DNA from 3 places in the Bradyrhizobium sp. AUGA SZCCT0105 genome. Region 3 is predicted to be linked to each of the others. Evidence: predicted binding sites of a transcription regulator. Region 3 holds the regulator's gene; each other region holds the start of a gene.

What was found. Region 3 encodes LexA, which represses DNA repair genes until DNA is damaged. Its sites were predicted from a motif close to TGTTCNNNNTGTGTTCNG; they were not measured.
Region 1: a site for LexA is predicted at 4,127-4,144, ahead of JQ573_RS07135 (ImuA family protein). Genes of this name have one in related genera too.
Region 2: a site for LexA is predicted at 4,392-4,409, ahead of JQ573_RS21440 (ATP-dependent Clp protease adaptor ClpS). Genes of this name have one in related genera too.

The regions. Positions count from the first base shown of each region.
Region 1 is NZ_JAFCMK010000001.1:1,567,999-1,574,732, forward strand. Features, by position in the region: gene JQ573_RS07120 (LysR family transcriptional regulator) at 1-223, shown strand, start outside; gene JQ573_RS07125 (inorganic phosphate transporter) at 311-1,933, opposite strand; gene JQ573_RS07130 (UdgX family uracil-DNA binding protein) at 2,527-3,960, opposite strand; gene JQ573_RS07135 (ImuA family protein) at 4,216-5,010, shown strand; gene JQ573_RS07140 (Y-family DNA polymerase) at 4,901-6,688, shown strand.
Region 2 is NZ_JAFCMK010000004.1:393,042-399,775, reverse strand. Features, by position in the region: gene JQ573_RS21455 (flavin reductase family protein) at 1-193, opposite strand, end outside; gene JQ573_RS21450 (LLM class flavin-dependent oxidoreductase) at 274-1,374, opposite strand; gene JQ573_RS21445 (mechanosensitive ion channel family protein) at 1,772-4,111, opposite strand; gene JQ573_RS21440 (ATP-dependent Clp protease adaptor ClpS) at 4,438-6,168, shown strand; gene JQ573_RS21435 (tetratricopeptide repeat protein) at 6,193-6,734, opposite strand, start outside.
Region 3 is NZ_JAFCMK010000006.1:374,703-381,436, reverse strand. Features, by position in the region: gene thrS (threonine--tRNA ligase) at 1-733, shown strand, start outside; gene JQ573_RS27860 (HAD family phosphatase) at 1,872-2,510, shown strand; gene glp (gephyrin-like molybdotransferase Glp) at 2,524-3,735, shown strand; gene lexA (transcriptional repressor LexA) at 3,967-4,671, shown strand; gene JQ573_RS27845 (hypothetical protein) at 4,928-5,356, shown strand; gene JQ573_RS27840 (hypothetical protein) at 5,502-5,729, shown strand; gene JQ573_RS27835 (ComEC/Rec2 family competence protein) at 5,726-6,734, opposite strand, start outside.

The DNA of each region.
Region 1 (6,734 bases), on a different contig from region 3:
GAACCACGACAGTCTGGAGCGCATCGTCGCCGGCACAAGGCTGGTCGCGACGATCCCGCATCACCTGGCGCGGGCGATGGGCGGCGGCCTGCACGTCGCTTCGCTGCCGTTCCGCGTGCCGATCTCGATCGACATGTACTGGAGCGCCCGGACGGCCAAATCCGGCCTGCACAAATGGGCGCGCGGACTGCTGGCGGAGGTCGCGAAAGTGTACGCCGCCTGAGCGCGCCGCGACCGTCAAAAAGCAAAAGGCCCGCACCTGACGTGCGGGCCTTCGTCCGGTGCGATGCCGCGCCGAAAGCGTGTCGCATCAGAACACGTGGTAGAACACGTAGTACAGACAGCCCGAGATGATCATCGCGGCCGGCAGGGTCAGCACCCAGGCCATCGCGATGTTGCGGATCGTCGCCCATTGCAGACCGGAGCCGTTGGCGGCCATGGTGCCGGCGATGCCTGACGACAGCACGTGCGTGGTCGAGACCGGCAGGCCGTAGCCGTCGGCCGCCGCGATCGTCGCGGCTGCCGTGATCTCGGCGCAGGCGCCCTGCGCGTAGGTCAGGTGGGTCTTGCCGATCTTCTCGCCGACGGTGACGACGATCCGCTTCCAGCCGACCATGGTGCCGAGGCCGAGTGCGATGGCGACGGCGAACTTCACCCAGCTCGGGATGAACTTGGTCGCGGCATCGAGCGAGCCCTTGTACTCGTTCAGCGTGGCGACGTCGGCGGCTGTCAGCTCGGCTTCCTTGTCCTTCATCAGGAAGCGGATCGCCTCGGACGCCAGGTACATGTCGTTACGGGTGTTGCCGACCGCATCAGCCGGGAACTTGGCCAGCGAGCCATACTGGGCGACTTGCTGTCCAATGTCGCGCACCAGCACCGCGAGCGACGGATAGGTGCCTTCGTTGATCTGGTGCTGCGCGACGTAGTTGGTCACGGCCGGGCGCGGATTGCCGATCACGTTGTAACCGGCGGCCTTGCCTTCGATGACCTTGCTGGCCGAGGTGGAATGCGCGGCGAACTGCTCGATCTGGCTCGCGGGCAGGGCGCGGTTCAGCGCGTAGGCGGTCGGCACGGTGCCGATCAGGATCAGCATGATCAGGCCCATGCCCTTCTGGCCGTCGTTCGAGCCGTGGAAGAAGCTGACCAGCGTGCAGGTAAGGATCAGGATGCCGCGGATCCACCACGGCGGCGGCTGGTTGCCGACCGGCTCGCCGAACAGCGCCGGTGTCGCACGCGCCAGCACGATCTTGAGGATGTAGAGCAGGCCGGCGGCGAGCGCGAAACCGAACAGCGGCGACAGCAGCAGCGCCTTGGCGATGTTGGTCGCCTGCGACCAGTCAACACCGGAGGTGCCGTCGCGGCCGCGCAGCAGCGCGTTGGTGATGCCGACGCCCATGATCGAACCGATCAGGGTGTGCGAGCTCGAGGCCGGCAGGCCGAGCCACCAGGTGCCGAGATTCCAGATGATGGCGGCGATCAAGAGCGCGAACACCATCGCAAAGCCGGCGCTGGAGCCGACCTGCAGGATCAGTTCGACCGGCAGCAGCGACACGATGCCGAACGCGACGGCGCCGCTCGAGAGCAGCACGCCGAACAGGTTGAACATGCCCGACCAGACCACGGCGATATGCGCCGGCAGCGAGCGGGTGTAGATCACGGTGGCGACCGCGTTTGCGGTGTCGTGGAAGCCGTTGACGAATTCGAAGCCGAGCGCGATCAGCAGCGCGACGAACAGCATGATGTAGGGCAGGAACGACGTGACGCGCGTGCCGGTGGCGTCGACGTCGGCATAGATGCTGTAGGCAACGAACAGCAGCGCGGCTGCGACCACGCCCAAATAAATGATCCCCGTCATGGGGTGGAAGCCCTTGTCGAGGTCCGGACCCTTTTTCAGGGCGGGCTCGATCGAGCCGGGTAACGCCATATCGCTCATGGTAAACTCCTGTCCCAATGCCTCCGATTTTGATCGATGCATATGACAGGCAATTGAAATCCGCCCCGCGAAATGAACCGGCCACCCATAACGGTGGACATCCCGCCGAATTGTTGTGCAACGCATTGAAGGTCCACGGGCCTTCGTGGCCTCGTGGCAATCTTCAGCAACAGACGATCACCGATCGCGCAATGATCGTGACTGAAGTCACTGTCCGGGTTTCGCGGAGCGAGACATGCGGAAGGCGAGGGCGCCGGCAGCGAGACGTCGGGCCCGCGAAGCCACGCCACCGGGAATCAAGGTCACTGGAAATCCCGGCAACCAGGAATTCAAATAACCAGAAATCCGGCGCGTGCCGCGAGCAGGTGACTGAGGAGGGGAGGATTGCGAGATGAGGTGGCGCGCCGCACGATTGGGGCTAGCAAACCGCGCAGCGCGCCCGCCTCAGGTACGTCATGGCGTGAACATGACGCCCGATACCTATGGAACATGTCACAGTATCACGGATCAATTAAAGGTTGTAGGTATTTGTCGGCGTCCAGAGACAATTTCACGTTGAAGTGTGGTCCCTGGTTCCGCCGGATTGGCGCAACTCAGGCCGCGCGGGTCGCATTGCGCAACTGATCTGCGGCAATTTTCAGGTCGTCAATAAAGCGCTGATATTCCAGCGCTTTGGCTTTCTCGTCTGGCAGCCGCAACAGGTAGGACGGATGTACGGTGACGAGCACCTTGGTTCCGTCGTGATCGATCAGGCGGCCGCGGTTCTTGTTGATCGGGGTGATTTTGCCGAGCACGCTCTGCGCTGCGGTGGCGCCGAGCGCCACCACGAGTTCCGGCCTGATGGCGTCAAGCTCGCGCGCGTACCACTGACGGCAGGCGCGGATCTCCTGTGTGCCCGGCTTCTGGTGCAGCCGAATCTTGCCGCGCGGCACGAATTTGAAGTGCTTCACCGCGTTGGTGATGTAGACCTTGGCGCGCGCGATGCCGGCGTCCTCAAGCGCGCGATCGAGCATCTGCCCGGCCGGTCCGACAAAGGGATGGCCTGCGAGATCTTCCTTGTCGCCGGGCTGCTCGCCGACCAGCATCAGCGTGGCGCTTTGCGGCCCTTCGCCGAACACGGTCTGGGTTGCGTCCTTCCACAGCGGACAGGCGCGACAATCGGCGGCCTCTTTGCGCAAGGCAGCGATCGTGTCGTGAACTTGCATGTCGTGAGTTTGCTTGCGGGCCATCGGCTCATCCTGCGGCTTCCGCGGCTCGGCCGCCTTGCGTGCGATGAAGGGGCCGCTGGTCATGCGCATGGCGTCTTCGATCAGCGGCTTAATGATCGAGTCCTCGGGCAGGTTCCTCCAATAGGCCTGCGGCATCTCCATCACTTTCAGCCGCGCGGGATTGAAGAGGCCGTTGTCGTGACGCCGCCAGACCTCCTCGAGCCGATCCTCGCTCGGCACCTCGGATTTGGCGACGCCCGGCGAGATCGAGATCGCGTGCCCGTCCCAATGCGCGCAGACGTCGGGGGTCAGGATCGACCACGGCATGTCGGCGAAGCGGCCGGCGAAGAAAGGTGCGGCGAACTCGACGATGCGATGCTCCGGCTCGAACCAAGCGACGTAATGCGCCGTCCGTTCGCGGCCGATCTCGCGGAAGCGGAGCTGCGCGTGCATCCTGTCGATGTCGCCATAGACCGCGCGCGCCATCGCGTGGACCTCGGCTACCTCGGGATCATCAGTCGCGCTGAGCAGATCGTGATGGCTGCGCAGCCGCCACAGCAGGCGATAGAGCAGGGCGAAGCGCTCGTCATTGCGATGCAGGATCGCGGTCTTTGCGAGCTCGACAAAAATGGCGGGGACATTGAACTGCGCCTGTGGTGCATCGGGCAAGTCATTCACGCAGGAGGCTGACGAGGGTTCGTCGTCCTTGCGTACGGTCCACGTGACCTCCGCAGGATTCACGCCATTCAGCGCCAATCGCCGCGCGGCCTTGCGCCAGCCCTCGAAGTCGGTGTCGTTGTCGAGCACGATGATACGCATGCGATTGCTCCGTTTCCGTCACGCCGCCATTTTCGGGGCCTGCCGCGCCTGACTTGCGGAAGATCAGGTCCATCCGGTTCGGCTGCTGCTGAATCCCATTGATTCCACTCATGAATCGATGAGCTCACCAATCCGATTGACTCCGCGGGCCCTGTTAGCTTTATATTAGAACGTATCATGAACAAATGAGCCAGTCCCTGGTTCTCTGTTCAGATCAGTGACGGCCTCAAATTTTGGTTGAGAAGGAGCGGCGCAATGAACGGCGCACGCACGGGTACGCTTGCGTCTCTGCGCGGCAGCATCGCGCGCATCGAGGCGCCATCGGAGGCGGCGATGCCGAACCGCATCGCGCTCGGACACACGAGCGCGGACGCGATGCTGCGCGGCGGGCTTGCGCCGGCCGCGCTGCACGAGGTGTTCGCGGCCGGCCATCAAGGCGGCGCGGCGACCGGCTTCATCGCCGGGCTCGCCGGACGGGTGTCAGCGCGCAAGCCGCTGGTCTGGGTGCGGCAGGATTTTTCCGATCGCGAAAACGGCGCGCTGTCGATGCGCGGGCTGGCCGAGCTCGGCCTCGATCCGCGCCTCTTGGTCACCGTGCGTGCCGCCGATGTCGACAGCGGCCTGCGCACCGCGGCCGACGCGCTCGCCTGCGATGCGCTCGGCGCGGTTGTCCTCGAGATCTGGGGCCATGCGCGCCAGCTCGATCTCGTCGCCAGCCGCAAACTGACCCTGGCCGCGCAAGCCTCCGGCGTCACCGCGCTGGTGCTGCGGATCGCGGCGACTCCGATCCCCTCGACCGCGGAGACGCGCTGGATCGTGCGCGCGGCGCATTCGCCGCCCGGCAATGCTGCCTGCGCCTGGGGCGCGCCGCGCTTCGATGCCGAACTCGTGCGCAACCGTCATGGCCCGGTCGGGCGATGGATCATGGAATGGAAATGTGATGAGTGCCAATTCAGTGAACCGTCGGCGTATCCTCAGCCTGTGGCTGCCACGCCTGCCCATCGACCGCATCAAGCGCAAGCTCGCGCAGGACATCGCCTCGCAAGCTGACGCGCATGCCGTTGTGCCAACCGACACACGGGCGGTGGTCGGGCTCCCTCTCCCGCTTGCGGGGGAGGGTTGGGGTGGGGGTCTCGCCACGAGTCCCGCTGAGGGGAGAGCCCCCACCCGGATCGCATCTCGCGATGCGATCCGGCCTCCCCCGCAAGCGGGAGAGGCGAAGAAAGAACTTCGGTTCTCACGAGAACTCCCCAGTGTCGTGGTCGCAAAGGACCACAACGCGATCCTGCTGCACGCGATCGACGAGGCGGCGGTGCGGGCCGGGTTGTCGATCGGGCTGCCGCTCGCCAATGCGCGGGCGATCTGCCCGGAGCTTACGGTCTACGACGCCGATCCCACCGCCGATCTGAAGACGCTGAACGACATCGCCGACTGGTGCGACCGCTTCACGCCGCTGGTCGCGCTCGATCCGCCTTATGGCCTGTTCCTCGACATCACCGGCTGCGCGCATCTGTTCGGCGGCGAGCGCGCGCTGCTGCAGATCGTCATCAATGCGCTGAGCCGGCGCGGCTTTGCCGTCAGCGCGGCGATTGCCGGCACCTCGATCGCGGCGCGCACGCTGACGCGCTATGCCTCGGGGCAGGTCATCGCCGATGGCGCGGAGGCGGAAGCGGTCGGCCCGCTGCCGGTGTCGGCGCTCGGCGCCGATGCCACTGTCACCACCGGCCTGCGCCGCGCCGGCCTGAAGACCATCGGCGATGTCGCCTCGCGCGCGCCGCATGAGATCTCGGCGCGGTTCGGCGCTGATTTCACGACCCTGCTCGGCCACGCGCTCGGGCGGGGCGATGCCCCGATCAGCCCGCGCAAGCCGCTGCCCGATTACATCGTCGAGAAACGTTTCCCCGAGCCGATCGCGACCGACACCGTGATCGCGCTGACGCTCTCAAGCCTCGCCAAGACGCTGGTTGCTGCGATGGACAAGCAGGGCAAGGGCGCGCGGCAGCTGGAAGCGAGCTTCTTCCGTACCGACGGCGCGGTGCGCGCGATCATGGTCGAGACCGGGCGGCCGGTGACGCGGCCCGAGATGATCGACCGCCTGTTCCGCGAGCGGCTCGATGCGCTCAATGATCCGCTCGACCCCGGCTTCGGCTTCGATCTCATCCGCCTCGCAGCCGGGCGTACCGAGATCGTGGTGCAGCAGCAGCGCGATCTCGACACGTCAGTGCACGACAATGACGAGATCTCGGCGCTGATCGACCGCATCGCCGCCCGTATCGGGGGCAAGCGCGTCGTCGTGCATCTGCCGCTCGAGAGCCATATCCCCGAACGATCAGCGCTCGCGCTGCCGGCGCAGCATCATCTGGCCGCGGCGAGCGCGGCCGCCTGGCCGGAGCGCGTCGTCGGCGAGCCGCCGCTGCGGCCGCTCAGGCTGTTCGAGCGGCCCGAGCCGATCAAGGTGCCGTTCGCGAGTGTGCCGGACGGTCCGCCGCACCAGTTCACCTGGCGGCGCGCCTTGCATGCGGTGGTGCGGGTCGAGGGCCCCGAGCGCATCGCGATGGAATGGTGGAAGCAGGACGGCGCGGCGCTGACGCGCGATTACTTCCGCGTCGAGGATGCCGAGGGCCAGCGCTTCTGGATCTTTCGCGACGGCCTCTACGAGAGCGAGCTGCGCGACGAGGAAGGCAAGCCGGTCCCGGCCAACTGGTATGTGCACGGGCTGTTCGCATGAATATGCAGAGCGTTTTCGAGCGAAGTGGGAGCCGGTTCGCGTGAAG
Region 2 (6,734 bases), on a different contig from region 3:
CGCGGATGCGCTCATGCGCGCTGGCATTACGGTTAACGCAGACCAGCACCGAGGGCGGATTGTCCGACAACGAGCAGGCCGAGGTCACCGTCAGGCCGGTGCGCTGCCCCGGCTCGCGGCCGACCGTCACCAGCGCCACCGCGCCCGCGCAATGCCGCATCGCCTGCTTGAAACTCTGTGCGTCGACCGTCATGCCCTGACCCTGAACCGGAATAGTTCCCTCAAAGATATGCGAGACAGGGTGCGAGGCAAGCCCCGCACCCTGCCTATCTGTCATGCAGCCTTCTCGAACTCGGCGCCGAGGTGCTTGAGCCGCGGCATCACCTCGTTCTTGAGCAGGTCCAGCGAGTGCCGCCAGGCTTCCGGCTTGTGCTTGTAGTCGAAGCCGAACACGCAGAGCACGCCGAAGCCGCCGACCTCCCGGTAGATCTTCTCGATCTTCTCGGTGACGGTCGCGGGCGAGCCGACGATCCAATTCCGGCGCGCGCAATATTCGACGGTGACGTCGCTGTCGGGCACGTCGGGCGCGTGCTTCAGATAGTCCTTGAAGCCGAAATGGCCGAGCAGCGGCAGGAAATACTCGCCCATCATCCGGCCCATCATGTCGCCGGTCGACAGCCTCCACGCCTCCTCATCGGTATCAGCCACGAACACCTCGCGCACCAGCCGCCAATCCTTGCGGCTCGGCTTGCGGCCGGTCTTGGCGGCGCCGGCTTCCACCGAGTCCCAGTGGCTGCCGACATAGGCCGGGTTGAGGTTGAGGCTCATCGGGATGAAGCCGCGCTCGCCGGCGAGCTTGAGCGTGTCGGAATTCTTCGACAGGCCGGCGACGCCGATCGGCGGATGCGGTGCTTGCAACGGTTTGATGTGCGGCTTGAGGAAGTCGAACATCGTGTCCGGCTTTGACACCGTCCAATACTTGCCCTTGTGGGTCCAGGGTCCGGGCTCGGACCACATCTTCAGGATGACCTCGAGCGCCTCGCGGGTCATGTCGCGGTTCTGGCCCGACATGCCGTCGACGTTGAACATCGCCCAATCGCTCGGCAGGCCCGAGGCGGCGACGCCGAAGTTCAGGCGGCCATTCGAGAGATGGTCGAGCATCGCGACGCGGTTCGCGAGCTCCGCCGGGTGATGATACGGCAGCAGGAAGCCGCCGGGCCCGATGCGGATGTTCTTGGTCTGCAGCAGCGCCTGCGCGACCAGCAGGTCGGGCGACGGATGCGGCTCCCACGGCGCGGTGTGATGCTCGCCGATCCAGGCTTCCTGATAGCCGAGCTCGTCGAGCCAGCGCAGCGTCTGCAGGTCCCAGTCGTGGCCCTCTTTCAATCCGCACTCCGGCGGGTGCGAGGGCATGGTGAAGTAGCCAAGCTCCATGTGCGTTTCCTTCCTTCGCTTGTGATTCAGTCATGCAATGCGTCTTGCCGCGCATTCGAAGATGCGTTGAGCAAGCGCTGTGCCAGCGCGGAAATCGCAGGAGAGGAGGAGAAAGGCGGCGTTTTCGGCCAGGTGCAAGCCATGCCTCGGGCCCGGCGAGGCCCTTGCCGTCTCATCGTCGCGAGACGGTGTCGCATGCCATGAGACTCGCCGATCAGCATTCAGCTAGTTTGCTCCCTCTCCCCGTTCTGACGGGGAGAGGGTTGGGGTGAGGGGCTTTCTCCCCACACACGGTAGCAGTTGAACTCGCGGAGACTCCCCCTCACCCGGATCGCATCTCCGATGCGATCCGACCTCTCCCCGCACGCGGGGCGAGGTGAAGCGGAGTTTCTCTATCCTAGCCCGCCGCGCGGCGCGGCAGCTTGTTGGAATCCGGCTCCGACGGCGCGGGAAGCTGCATCAGGATGGTCTGGCCCATCGAGGCAATCTCGATGCCTTCCTCCTGGAAGCGCCGCTTCATGCGGCGGTTGAATTCACGCTGCACCGACCAGCGGCCGCCGTCGGTGCAGCGGATCTGGCCGACGATGGTCACGACCGAGCCGTCGACCTTGTCGACGCCCCACAATTCGAGATCGCCGCGGATCAGCGCGCGATACGCCGTCTCCTGGCGCATCCCGGCGACGATGTCCTTCAGCACCTCGCCGGCGCGGTCGGTGTCCTCCTTGTAGGACACGTTGACGCTGACCGCGGCATTGCCGGCGCCGCGGCTGGCATTGGTGATCGTCGTCACCGCGCTGAACGGCACGATATGCACCGAGCCGTCGCCGGCGCGCAGCCGCATGGTGCGGATCGAGACGTTCTCGACCACGCCCGACAGGCCCGACACCGTCACGGTGTCGCCGACCTGCACGGTATTCTCAAGCAGCAGGAACAGCCCGGTGATGAGATCCTGCACCAGCTTCTGCGAACCGAAGCCGATCGCGATGCCGACGATGCCGGCGCCGGCGAGCAGCGGTGCGACATTGACGCCGATCTCGCTGAGCGCGGTGAGCCCGACCACCGCGACGATGATGCAGAACAGCGCGGTGCGCAGCATCGGCTGGAAGGTGCGCAGGCGCGCCGCGCGGGCGAAATGGCCCTCGCGCGACAGGGTGTCGATCTGCCGGTCCATCAGCGCATTGGCGACTTCCCAGATCACGGCCGCGGCGAGCGCGGCAATGCCGATCGTCACCAGCGCCGAGATCAGGCGAGAGCCGATCTGGCCGCCATAGAACCAGACGATGGCATCGACACCCCAGACCTCGAGCAGCGCGACGAAACCGACCAGGGCGATCACCGCCGTGACCACCTTGCGCAGCAGCGGCAGATAGCGGTTGGCGCGGGTCTCCAGCCCCGGGAAGCGCTGCATCAGGTCCGGGCTGATGCGGAAGCCGCGATCGATCAGGCTCAGCACCACCATGGTGACGAGCCGGGTGACCAGCAGCACCGCGACGGTGCCGACGAAATATTGCAGCAGCAGCGAATAGCCGTTGCGGATGTTCAGCGCCCACACCGCCCACAGCGCGAGATCGAGCGCGATCGCCAGCACATGCCACAGCGAAGCGAGACGATTGCGCGTCCGTGCCGCAAGGCCGGTGCGATCGGCCGGCGCGCGGATGACGTCGGCGACCTGGCGGCGGCATTGCAGGATGATGACGACGATGAAGAGGTGCACCACCAGCATCACAAGCCGGAGCAGCGCGGCGTAGCCGGCGTGGGACAGCCCAAGCAGCAATGCGACGTTGGCCAAGCAGATCCCCGAGACCCCGACGGCGACGATGCGCCGCGCCCATATCTCGATATAGGCCGCGGTCTCGGCACGGACGCGGACCAGGCCGAACGGGCCGGCCAGCGCGCGCACCGCGCAGATCAGCGCGCGCGAGAAGGCATAGGCGTTGATCACCGCGAGGATCACCAGCCGCGTGGTCGACTGATTGCCGATCTCGGTGCTGAGCAGCGCGGCGGCCACGCTGAGAAACACGACCACCGGCAGCAGCTCGAGCACGAGGCGCCCGAGCACGAAAGGCAGCCGGACCAGCGACTGCCAGGCCCGCGCGAGGCTGAGCCGGCGGCGATGCAGATCGCCCTCCGGCGTGACGTCGGCAACCGACGACGGCGGATCGGCGCTGGCGAGCGCCTGCACCGGCACGCGCGCGGTCTGCGGCAGCCGCGCTTCAAGGAACGCGACTGGCCGCTTGATCAGGCGGAACACCACCCATTCGGCTGCCAGCGCGCAGCCGAGCACCAGCGCCAGCTTCCAGGCGATGTCGATCATGAGGCCATAGGCGGCCGGATCGTTGGCGGTGCGAAGGAACCAGTAATAGAATGCCGGGAAATGCGTCAGCGTGCGCGCGACGTCGGCGACCTCGCGCGACATCTCACCGACCTGCTCCGAGACCATCAGCAGAAGCTGCGCGCCGAGGCTGTCCGCGCTGAGCGGGATCGGCGACTGCTGCTCGGGCGCCGGCTGCGCGGCCGCCTGCGGCGAGGCATTGGCGATCGCGCGCAGCGTGTTGATGATCTCGCCGCGCTTCTTGTCGTCCTGCAGCGTCTCGAGCGCACGCTTCGCCTGCTCTGGCGTCAATGCGTCGCTGGTACTGGGTTGCGGCGGCGCCGGCTTGGCGGCCGGCTGCGCAAGCGCGGGTGAGACGAACAGGGTGAGGATGAGGAGAAGCGCAAAGCGAAATTTGTGCGACACGAGGGCCTCTTATTAAAATAATTGCGCGACCGCAGATCCCCGGGAGGACTCTGCTCTCGCGCTCGCGCCATGTCGGATCGCCCCTTTTCGCCTTGATCATGTGTCGGAAGTTTGCTGCCGCAGCGACCATCTCTTGGCATTTGCCGTAACACGATCGTCACAGGTGTTGAGCGGCGTTTACGCATGCGGGCGTTCCGGGCCGAGCCGGCCCGATCGGCCCCCCACACGCCAGGGCTGAGGCGGGACAATCTTTCGCTTGACGCACAGGGGGTCGTCATGATGTTCTTATTTTGTTCTTTTGGTCACAGTTGCGTTTCGGAGGTCTCATGCACGACGTCTTTGCCGATGACGGTCCGGTCCAGCTCTTCATTCACGACGACGGCGAGACGCCGCTGGAATTCGTGCAGTATCTATTGCGCACGGTTTTCGGGAAGTCCCAACAGGAAGCCATCGCCACCGCTGCCTTGATCGAGGCCAGGGGCGCTGTTCCGTGCGGCCCCTATCCGGGCGCCGTCGCACGGGCAATGTTCAACAGCGCCAAGTGGCTGATCCGCTCCAACGGCCACCCGTTGATGATCACGAGCGAGTCCGCCGATGCCAGCCGCCCCTGCGATCTCTGCGAAGCCCCGAAGGCCGTGACGGAGATTATTCTCTCCGGCACGACGGCCTCGCTGTGCAGCGACTGCCTGCTCGCCGCGCGTCGCAGCTCGGAAGAATTGCCGAGCCAAGAGTTTCGATACGCCTTTGTTGCGCTCGACTGGCATTTCGCCGGCGTGCCGCGCAACCTGATCGTGACGCGGGCACGCCAGTTTCCGGGCCACATGCGCGCCGACGTTCAGGTCGCGATCGACAGCCTGCTCACCGACCCGATCCACTTCTTCGGCATCCACGAGGAATATCGTTACGAGACGATTGGATTTGCGTCCTTGATGAAGGACAGCCGCAATGCGCCGGCGATCGCGCCGCCGCAGTATCAGGACGTCGATATCGGCGAGCCCGAGCCGGTGAAATGTCTCGTCAACGGTTTGTGGCTGTGCCGGTCCGGCGCGTTACGCTACGCCGTGCTGCTGACCTATCATCGTGAATATGACCGCGAACCCGCCGTTCGGATCGAGATCGCATTGCCGGCGGGCACGGCAGGCGATGCCTTCGTACAGCCGACCTTTGCCGCGCTGGAAGCCGCTGTCCACGCCGCGCGATCCTACCGCGGCAAGATACTCTCGCTCGAGGGTGGTTCGGACTATCGCGGCCGTTCGCGCGGCGTGACCGTGCATCGGCTGCCGACGGTTGCCCGCGATGACGTGATCCTGCCGGAACGGACACTGCGGCTGCTCGACCGCAACGTGCTCGGCTTTGTCGAAAGCCGCGATCTGCTGCGCAAGCTCGGACAGTCGACCCGCAAGGGCATCCTGCTCTACGGCCCGCCCGGCACCGGCAAGACCCACACCATTCGCTATCTCGGCACCAACCTGCCTGATCACACCACGCTGATCATCACCGCCGAACAGGTCGGCCTGCTCGGCGCTTACATGAACCTCGCCCGCCTGCTGCAGCCGACCATGGTCGTGATCGAGGATGTCGACCTGATCGCGCGCGACCGCGAGGACATGGGCGGACCGTGCGAGGAATCGCTGCTCAACAAGCTGCTGAACGAGATGGACGGCCTGAAGGAGGATTGCGACATCCTGTTCCTGCTGACCACCAACCGCCCCGAAGAGCTCGAGAGTGCGCTGGCCGGCCGGCCCGGCCGCATCGACCAAGCGATCGAAGTGCCGCTGCCTGACGAGACCGGACGCGGCAAGCTGATCAGGCTCTATGGCAAGGGCCTGCCGCTCGCGCAGCCCGTCATCGACGAGGCCGTGCGACGCACCGAAGGCGTCAGCGCCGCCTTCATCAAGGAGCTGATGCGCCGTCTCGCCCAGGCCAGCATCGTCAGCGACGGTGGCGGGCAGGTCACCACCTCCGACCTCGACGGCGCAGTCAGTGAAATGCTGTTCGACGGCGGCCGACTCAACGCCAAGCTGCTCGGCGGCGCACAGGGGATGAGCGTGGGGTGATGGACCGGAAGGCTCGGCTGGTCGTCAGTCGTGCGTCGTTTGCGGCAGCAGCAGGTGCCGCTCCCCCCGTGCGACGCGTGCAAGCTCGTCGGCCATCCGCGTCAGCACGCCCTCCCAGGCCTGCGGTCTGTCCTGGCGGAACAGCCGCATGGTCGGATACCAGGGCGTGTCGGCGCGGTCGCGCAGCCAGCGCCAGTCGAGCGCATAGGGACACAGCATCCAGACCGGGCGGCCGAGCGCGCCGGCGAGATGCGCCACCGAGGTGTCGACGGCGATGACGAGATCGAGCGCGCAGACGGCAGCGGCGGTGTCGGCGAAATCGCCCAGCGTCGGCGCGAGGTCGACAATATCGGCACCAAGACGCCGCAGCATCGGCGCATCGTCCGGCCGCGGTTCCTTCTGCAGGCTGTAGAGCTGGACGCCAGGCGTGACCAGCCGCGGCAGCACGGCATCGGCCGGCAGCGAGCGCTGGCGGTCGCCCTTGTGCCTGGCATTGCCGGCCCAGACCACACCGACCTTCAGCGCGGACACACCGGCGAGCGCCTCGCGCCAGCGTGCGAGCTTGG
Region 3 (6,734 bases):
CGAAGTCGCCCGCTTCGTTGCGCTACTGTCTGAAGTCTATGCCGAGTTCGGCTTCCCGGCGCCCGAGGTGTCGCTCTCCACCCGGCCGGCCGCGCGCGCCGGCTCGGACGAATTATGGGATTGGGCGGAAGCGACCCTTGCCGCGGCCGCGCGCCGATGCGGCCTGTCGTACACGATCCAGCCCGGCGAAGGCGCCTTCTACGGGCCGAAGCTGGAGTTCGCGCTGCGCGACCGGCTGGGCCGATCCTGGCAATGCGGAACGGTTCAGCTCGACAGCGTTTTGCCGGGCCGTCTCAACGCGTCCTATGTCGGACCGGACGGCAATCGCGCGATCCCGGTGATGATCCACCATGCCGTATTCGGTTCAATCGGTCGCTTCATCGCGATGCTGCTTGAACATCATGCCGGCGCGCTGCCGTTCTGGCTGTCGCCCGACCAGGTCGCGGTCGCGCCGATCTCGCGTGATCACTCCGAATACGCGGTCAAGGTTCTTGATGCGCTCGAAGCTGAAGGCGTCAGAGGCGTCCTGTTCGCCAGCGCCGACACCCTGTCGCGACGGATCGTTGCCGCGCATGAGGCGAGTATTCCAGTCGTGGCGGTCGTCGGGCAACGCGAAGCGCAACAAGGAACCGTGAGCCTCCGCGAGCGCCCCGGGGCCGTCTCCGTTTTGCCGCTGGCTGACGCCGTTGAGGCGCTTCGAGCGCGTGCTCGTCCGGGCAAGGACGCCGAGTGAACTCGCTGCGCGTTGCCCGCTGTGCCGGGAGCTCCGCGACCCAAACAAAGGGCCCCAGCGAGGGGGTACACGCTGAGGCCAGAGCAACTTGGTCACACCATCCTAGACCTCGCCCCGGCGCTTTCCTTTGCTCCTTCGGAGTTACCGGATTCATACGGGTCGAAGACTGAACCTTATTGCTCGCTCGCGCGTATCCATAACGTCAGGATTTTGCCATTCCTCCTGGGGCTAGAACCAACGCCGCCCGTCGTATTTCAATGCGGGCGGCGTTGCGCGTTTCTGGCCCGGAACGAGAGGAGACCGAGCGCGCCCGCGCGGCTGACATGGATGAAAGTTCCCGGGCAGGAACCGGAACGGATATCAGCCGACGTGAGTTGGACAGCATGATCTTGAAGGATGGAGCATCATCGCCGTGAGCCGAAAAACCCTGCAGGCACGTTCAGAGCAGGCGCTCGTCGTCGTCATCCTCAGCACCGGCGCGCTCATCGCCTACCTCGGCCTGGCGCTTTCCAGGATATGAGAGGTCTGCCCGGCAAGCAGCAAGTCGCTGCGCATCGAAGCCCGTAAGCCCAATCACTGATGTGCCCGGCGCAAGCCCCGCAGCAAAATTTCTTCGCTTTATCCGAAGTACAATTCATTGCTCGGTCCCATGGGTGCCATCGGCATCGGGCTTTCCCTGCGCCCTCTTCAAGAGAGACGGCGAAACGAAGAGCAAGGCTCGGGCAAATGATGTCGCGAGAGTGCGAAGCTGCGTCCTCACTCCAACTGTCATCGCCTGGCCTGAACACCTGACCGGGCGATCAAGTACGCTGCGGCTTCTCGATTCAAGCACCGGCGTCTCTGGAATACTGGATCGCCCGGTCAAGCCGGGCGATGACACCGAGATGAAGTACGCAATGACAGTGCGTCATATCGCGCGAGAACCATCCTCATCGTCGTCCTGGCGAAAGCCAGGACCCATTACCCCAAGTGCCCATTGTTGCGCGACGCTGGGGTCACAGCCCTCATTAACAACACGCCCCTGTGGTTATGGGTCCCTGCTTTCGCAGGGACGACACCCCGCTGCCTTCGTCGCATGCCTGCCGCACAATCGGGGACATTGCCGCCCGCCCGCAATTCTCGTACACGGTTTCACGCAATGACCTCGCAACTCTCTCCCGATTCCGTCGACGTGCTGCTGTTCGATATCGGCCGCGTTGTGCTCGACATCGACTTCGAGAAGGTGATGGCGCACTGGGCGTGGCATGCCGGCTGCGCGCCGGCCGACCTCGCCACGCGATTTGTCGTTGACGACAGCTTCAAGCATCACGAGATCGGCCGGATCGACGACGCGGCGTTCTTCGAAAACCTGCGCCGGACGCTCGGCGTCAACCTCACCGATGCACAGTTCCTCGAAGGCTGGAATGCGATCTTCACCGGCGAGATGCCGGGGATTGCACCCCTGCTCGCCACCGCCGCCAGGCGGATGCCGCTCTACGCTTTCTCCAACACCAATCCGGCGCACGTTGCGCATTTCTCGGTCATCCATGCCGAGCTGCTCAGCCATTTCCGCAACGTTTTCCTGTCCTCGACGATCGGATTTCGGAAACCCGACGCCGAGGCCTACGATCATGTGGTAAAAGCCGTCGGCGTGCCGGCGTCGCGGATCCTGTTCTTCGACGACCTGGCCGCCAACATCGAGGGCGCGCGGGCGCGTGGCCTTCATGCCATCCACGTGACATCGACGGATGACGTGGCGAGGGCTCTGACTGCACTTGGTATTGAACATTTGGATTGAAGGAGCTCCGAGCGTGGCCCTGATGCCGGTTGCCGATGCCCTGTCCGCCGTCCTCGCCGGCGCCGAACCGCTACCGGAGGAGATGGTCGCGCTCGATGCCGCCTACCACCGCACCCTGGCGCGCGACCTCGCCGCGCGGCGCACCCAGCCGCCACAGCCGATGTCGGCGATGGACGGCTATGCCGTGCGCGCGGCCGACGCTGGTGATCTGAAGGCCCGGCTCAGGGTGATTGGCGAAGTCGCCGCCGGCCGGCCGTTCGAGCGCACGGTCGGCGCCGGCGAAGCGGTGCGGATCTTCACCGGCGGCGTGATCCCCCATGGCGCCGACGCCGTCATCATCCAGGAAGACACTGCCGTCGACGGCGACCACATCACGATCACCGAGCTAGCTGCCGCCGGACGGCATATCCGCCCGGCCGGCGTCGACTTCCGTGAAGGCGACGTGCTGCTCGATGCCGGCAGCCGCCTCTCCGATCGCGCGCTGTCGCTGGCGGCCGCCATGAACTATCCGGACCTCGCGGTGCACCGCCGTCCGAAGGTCGCGGTGCTGGCGACCGGCGACGAGCTGGTGATGCCGGGCTCGACGCCCGGCCCCGGCCAGATCGTCTATTCCAACGGCTATGCGCTGCGGGCGCTGGCGCGCGCCGAAGGCGCCGAGACCGTCGATCTCGGGATTGCCGCCGACACGGTGGAGGCCACCACCGCCGGCATCCGCCGGGCCCGAGAGACGGGTGCCGACATCCTGATCACGACCGGCGGCGCCTCGGTCGGCGACCACGACCTGGTCAAGCAGTCGCTGGAGGCCGAAGGCGTCGAGATGGCGTTCTGGCGGATCGCGATGCGGCCCGGCAAGCCGATGATGCATGGCCGGCTCGGCGCGATGCGGGTGATCGGCCTGCCCGGCAATCCGGTGTCCTCCTATGTCTGCGCCTTCCTGTTTCTGGTGCCGTTGATTCGGGCGCTGAGCGGCCGAAAAGCTGTTCATCATCGCCGCGAGAGCGCATTGCTCGGCCGCGACATCGCCGCCAACGACCAGCGCGAGGACTATCTGCGCGCCCGCCTCGAGGAGCGCGAGGACGGCACGCTGATCGCAACGCCTGTCATGCAGCAGGACTCGTCGCTGCTCGGGAATCTCGCTGCGGCACGGGCACTTCTCGTGCGTCCGCCGTTTGCGCCCGCCGCCGCCAAAGGCAGCCAATGCGAGATCCTGACACTGCCCAAGTGACAGCGCAGACCGCATCGCTTGTGCGCTCGCCGGATGCGTTCACCGGAAATTAAGTGGTTGCGGAACACATATCGAACATATAGTGTCCGTTCATGATTTGTTTCGAGTACTGGTGTGTACAAATGGGAGGCCGCGAGGGAGCGCTTGTGATGAGCACCGTGCTCCTGAGGTCTGGCCCCGCCTGAAAAGTCTCGGAATCGAACGACGCTACCAACCGGGGGAATACTCGAGATGCTCACGCGCAAACAGTACGAACTTCTGCGTTTCATCAATGAACGTCTGAAGGAGGCCGGCGTACCGCCCTCGTTCGACGAGATGAAGGATGCGCTCGACCTGCGCTCGAAGTCCGGAATCCACCGCCTGATCACTGCGCTGGAGGAGCGCGGCTTCATCCGCCGCCTGCCCAACCGCGCCCGCGCCATCGAAGTCATCAAGCTGCCCGAACTCTCGGCCGGCGGCGGCAACGGCCGCCGCGGCTTCACGCCGAGCGTGATCGAAGGCACCCTCGGCAAGCGCACCAGCACGCCGCCGATCGCCGAGGACGACGGCAACCGTCCGGTCGCGGTCCCCGTGATGGGCCGGATCGCCGCCGGTACGCCGATCGAGGCGCTGCAGACCCGCAGCCACACCATCAGCGTACCGCCCGACATGCTCGGCGCCGGCGAGCACTATGCGCTGGAAGTGCGCGGCGACTCGATGGTCGACGCCGGCATCCTCGACGGCGACATGGCGCTGATCCAGCGCAACGACGTCGCCAACACCGGCGACATCGTGGTGGCACTGATCGACGAGGAGGAAGCCACCCTGAAGCGCTTCCGCCGCCGCGGCGCGTCGATCGCGCTGGAGCCGGCCAACACCGCCTATGAAGTGCGCATCCTGCCGCCGAACCGGGTCCGCATCCAGGGCAAGCTGATCGGCCTCTATCGCAAATACTGAATTTCAAATACTTGCGGCGGCGGGGAACGAGCAACACATCGGATCGTTCTTTGAAAGATAGCGTAACGTGCAGCCTGCCCGACGCGCTCCGATACCTCTCGCGCAGCGTCGCGTGTTTGTGATCAGGGCGTTTCGTCGACCAGTCGTACAATCGCCCAGAAACGAGGAGACACTCGTTCGCTATCGTCCACTCTGGTAGAGGCCCTATGCCTCAAGGAGAGGCACGGGTCGCTACCTCGAACAGAGGAGCCATCCGATGTGTGACTATAGTCTGCACGCCGTGGCGTCGCGCCCCGCCATTGTTGGAGAGACGCTGATCACCACGACTTTCCGCGGCACGTCGACCCGCGGCTTTGCTTCGGAGACCGACCCCACTGTCGCGGTCTGCATGCTGCCGGGCACCGAGCTCGCTTTCGCCGAGAACGTTCGCTACGACAGCCGCTGGATCTGGACCAAGACGATGAACTTCCGCGTCGGCGTGTTCAACGAAGTCGAGCCCGACGTTCCCGATCGCCATCATGACGCGGTCGAATTCCCCGACGGCAGCCATGTGCTGGTGACCCAGCTCGTCGAGGGACAACGCGTCAGCGTGCTGCAATTGCCGGCGCTGCATCCGCCGGTCGAGCAGAAGCCGAAGGTTGTGGAGCGGCGGCCCTCCGCATTTGCGTCGCTGTTTTTGGGTTGAACGCATCGTCGCCGCGGAATGAGCTGTTCGGCGGCGGATGACCTAAGCGATTTCGAGCGACCCCGGACGCCGGGTTCCGGGGCGCAGCTGGAGAATTGCGTCGGCGCGCGCCTTGGCGCATCATCGGGCACGGAGGACGTGCGTGGTGGTCGACAAGGTCACATGGCAAAAGGCTGGACGCGTCACGGAGCCGGGCCGCTACTTGTTCCGGTTCGGCTGGCTGACGGTGACGGCTGACGACCTGAAGGTCTGGGAGCGATTCCCCGAGGCTTCCTTCACCCTCGTCAAGAAGCCCGACGCTGGCCCTGACTCCGACGAATACCATCTCGGCCTGTTCGAGTTGCCGACCGGCCCCTCACCCGACAACGGCTAATCCTCGCCCTGCAAATCGGTCTCGGCCGGCGTCGCATCGACGACGGGCCGCGGCGCGCTGCCGAGTGCGCGCAACGTCGTCTCAACCTCACCGTCGCCGGGAACCGCCGGCGACCACGGCCGGTCGATCCCGCCGGGCTTGACCGCATCGATGGCATAGCCGTCCCTGATGCGCCGCAGCACCAGCGCGCCGTGGCGCCGCAACCGCTCGGCATCGATCACCGAAGCCGCGCAGCCCCGCGGTGCCGGCCGCGCGGTCACGATCAGCGCCGCACGCTCGCAATCATCGGCCAGCGCCTCCGGCCGTGTCGCCAGCGCGACGAAGGCGCCGCCGGGCCCCTGCGTCACGCAGCCGCTCGGATCGCAGGAGACACCCTCGCCGAGCGAGGAATCCGTGGCAGTCCGCGCGTCAGCATCCGCCGCCAGCCACTCCTTGACCAGAAATGCGTCCTTCGCGCTGTGCATCAGATGCAGCCGCCCGTCGCCGCCCCGCACCGCGACGTTGCGGCCGTCGGCGGAGACCAGCACGTCCGGCTGCGGCACCCACAGCGCCCAGACCGAGGCCACCACCAACAGCACCGCCCCCGACCAGCGCAGCGGCGTGCGCAACAGCCCAAGCAGGATGAGACCCGCGCTTGCCACGACCATCGGCCCGATTCCGAACGCCGCCATCCGGCCGACCGCGCCTGGGAGCGCTGCGACCCATTGCGTCACCAGGATCATCCAGTCGATGCCGAACCCCATGATTGCCCAGAACACGCCGTCGAAGCCGAACGGCATGGCGAGCAGCCCGAGCAGGCCGGCCGGCATCACGACCGCCGACACCACCGGCATCGCCGCGAGGTTCGCCAGCAGCCCGTAGGGCGTCACGCGGTGGAAATGGAATGCGGCGTAGGGTGTGGTCGCGAGCCCCGCCACCAGCGAGGCCAACATCAGCATCGTGAGCTCACGCCCGCCCCACAGCGCGACGCGCGCGGTCGCCGAATGATCGGGCGACGCCAGCAGG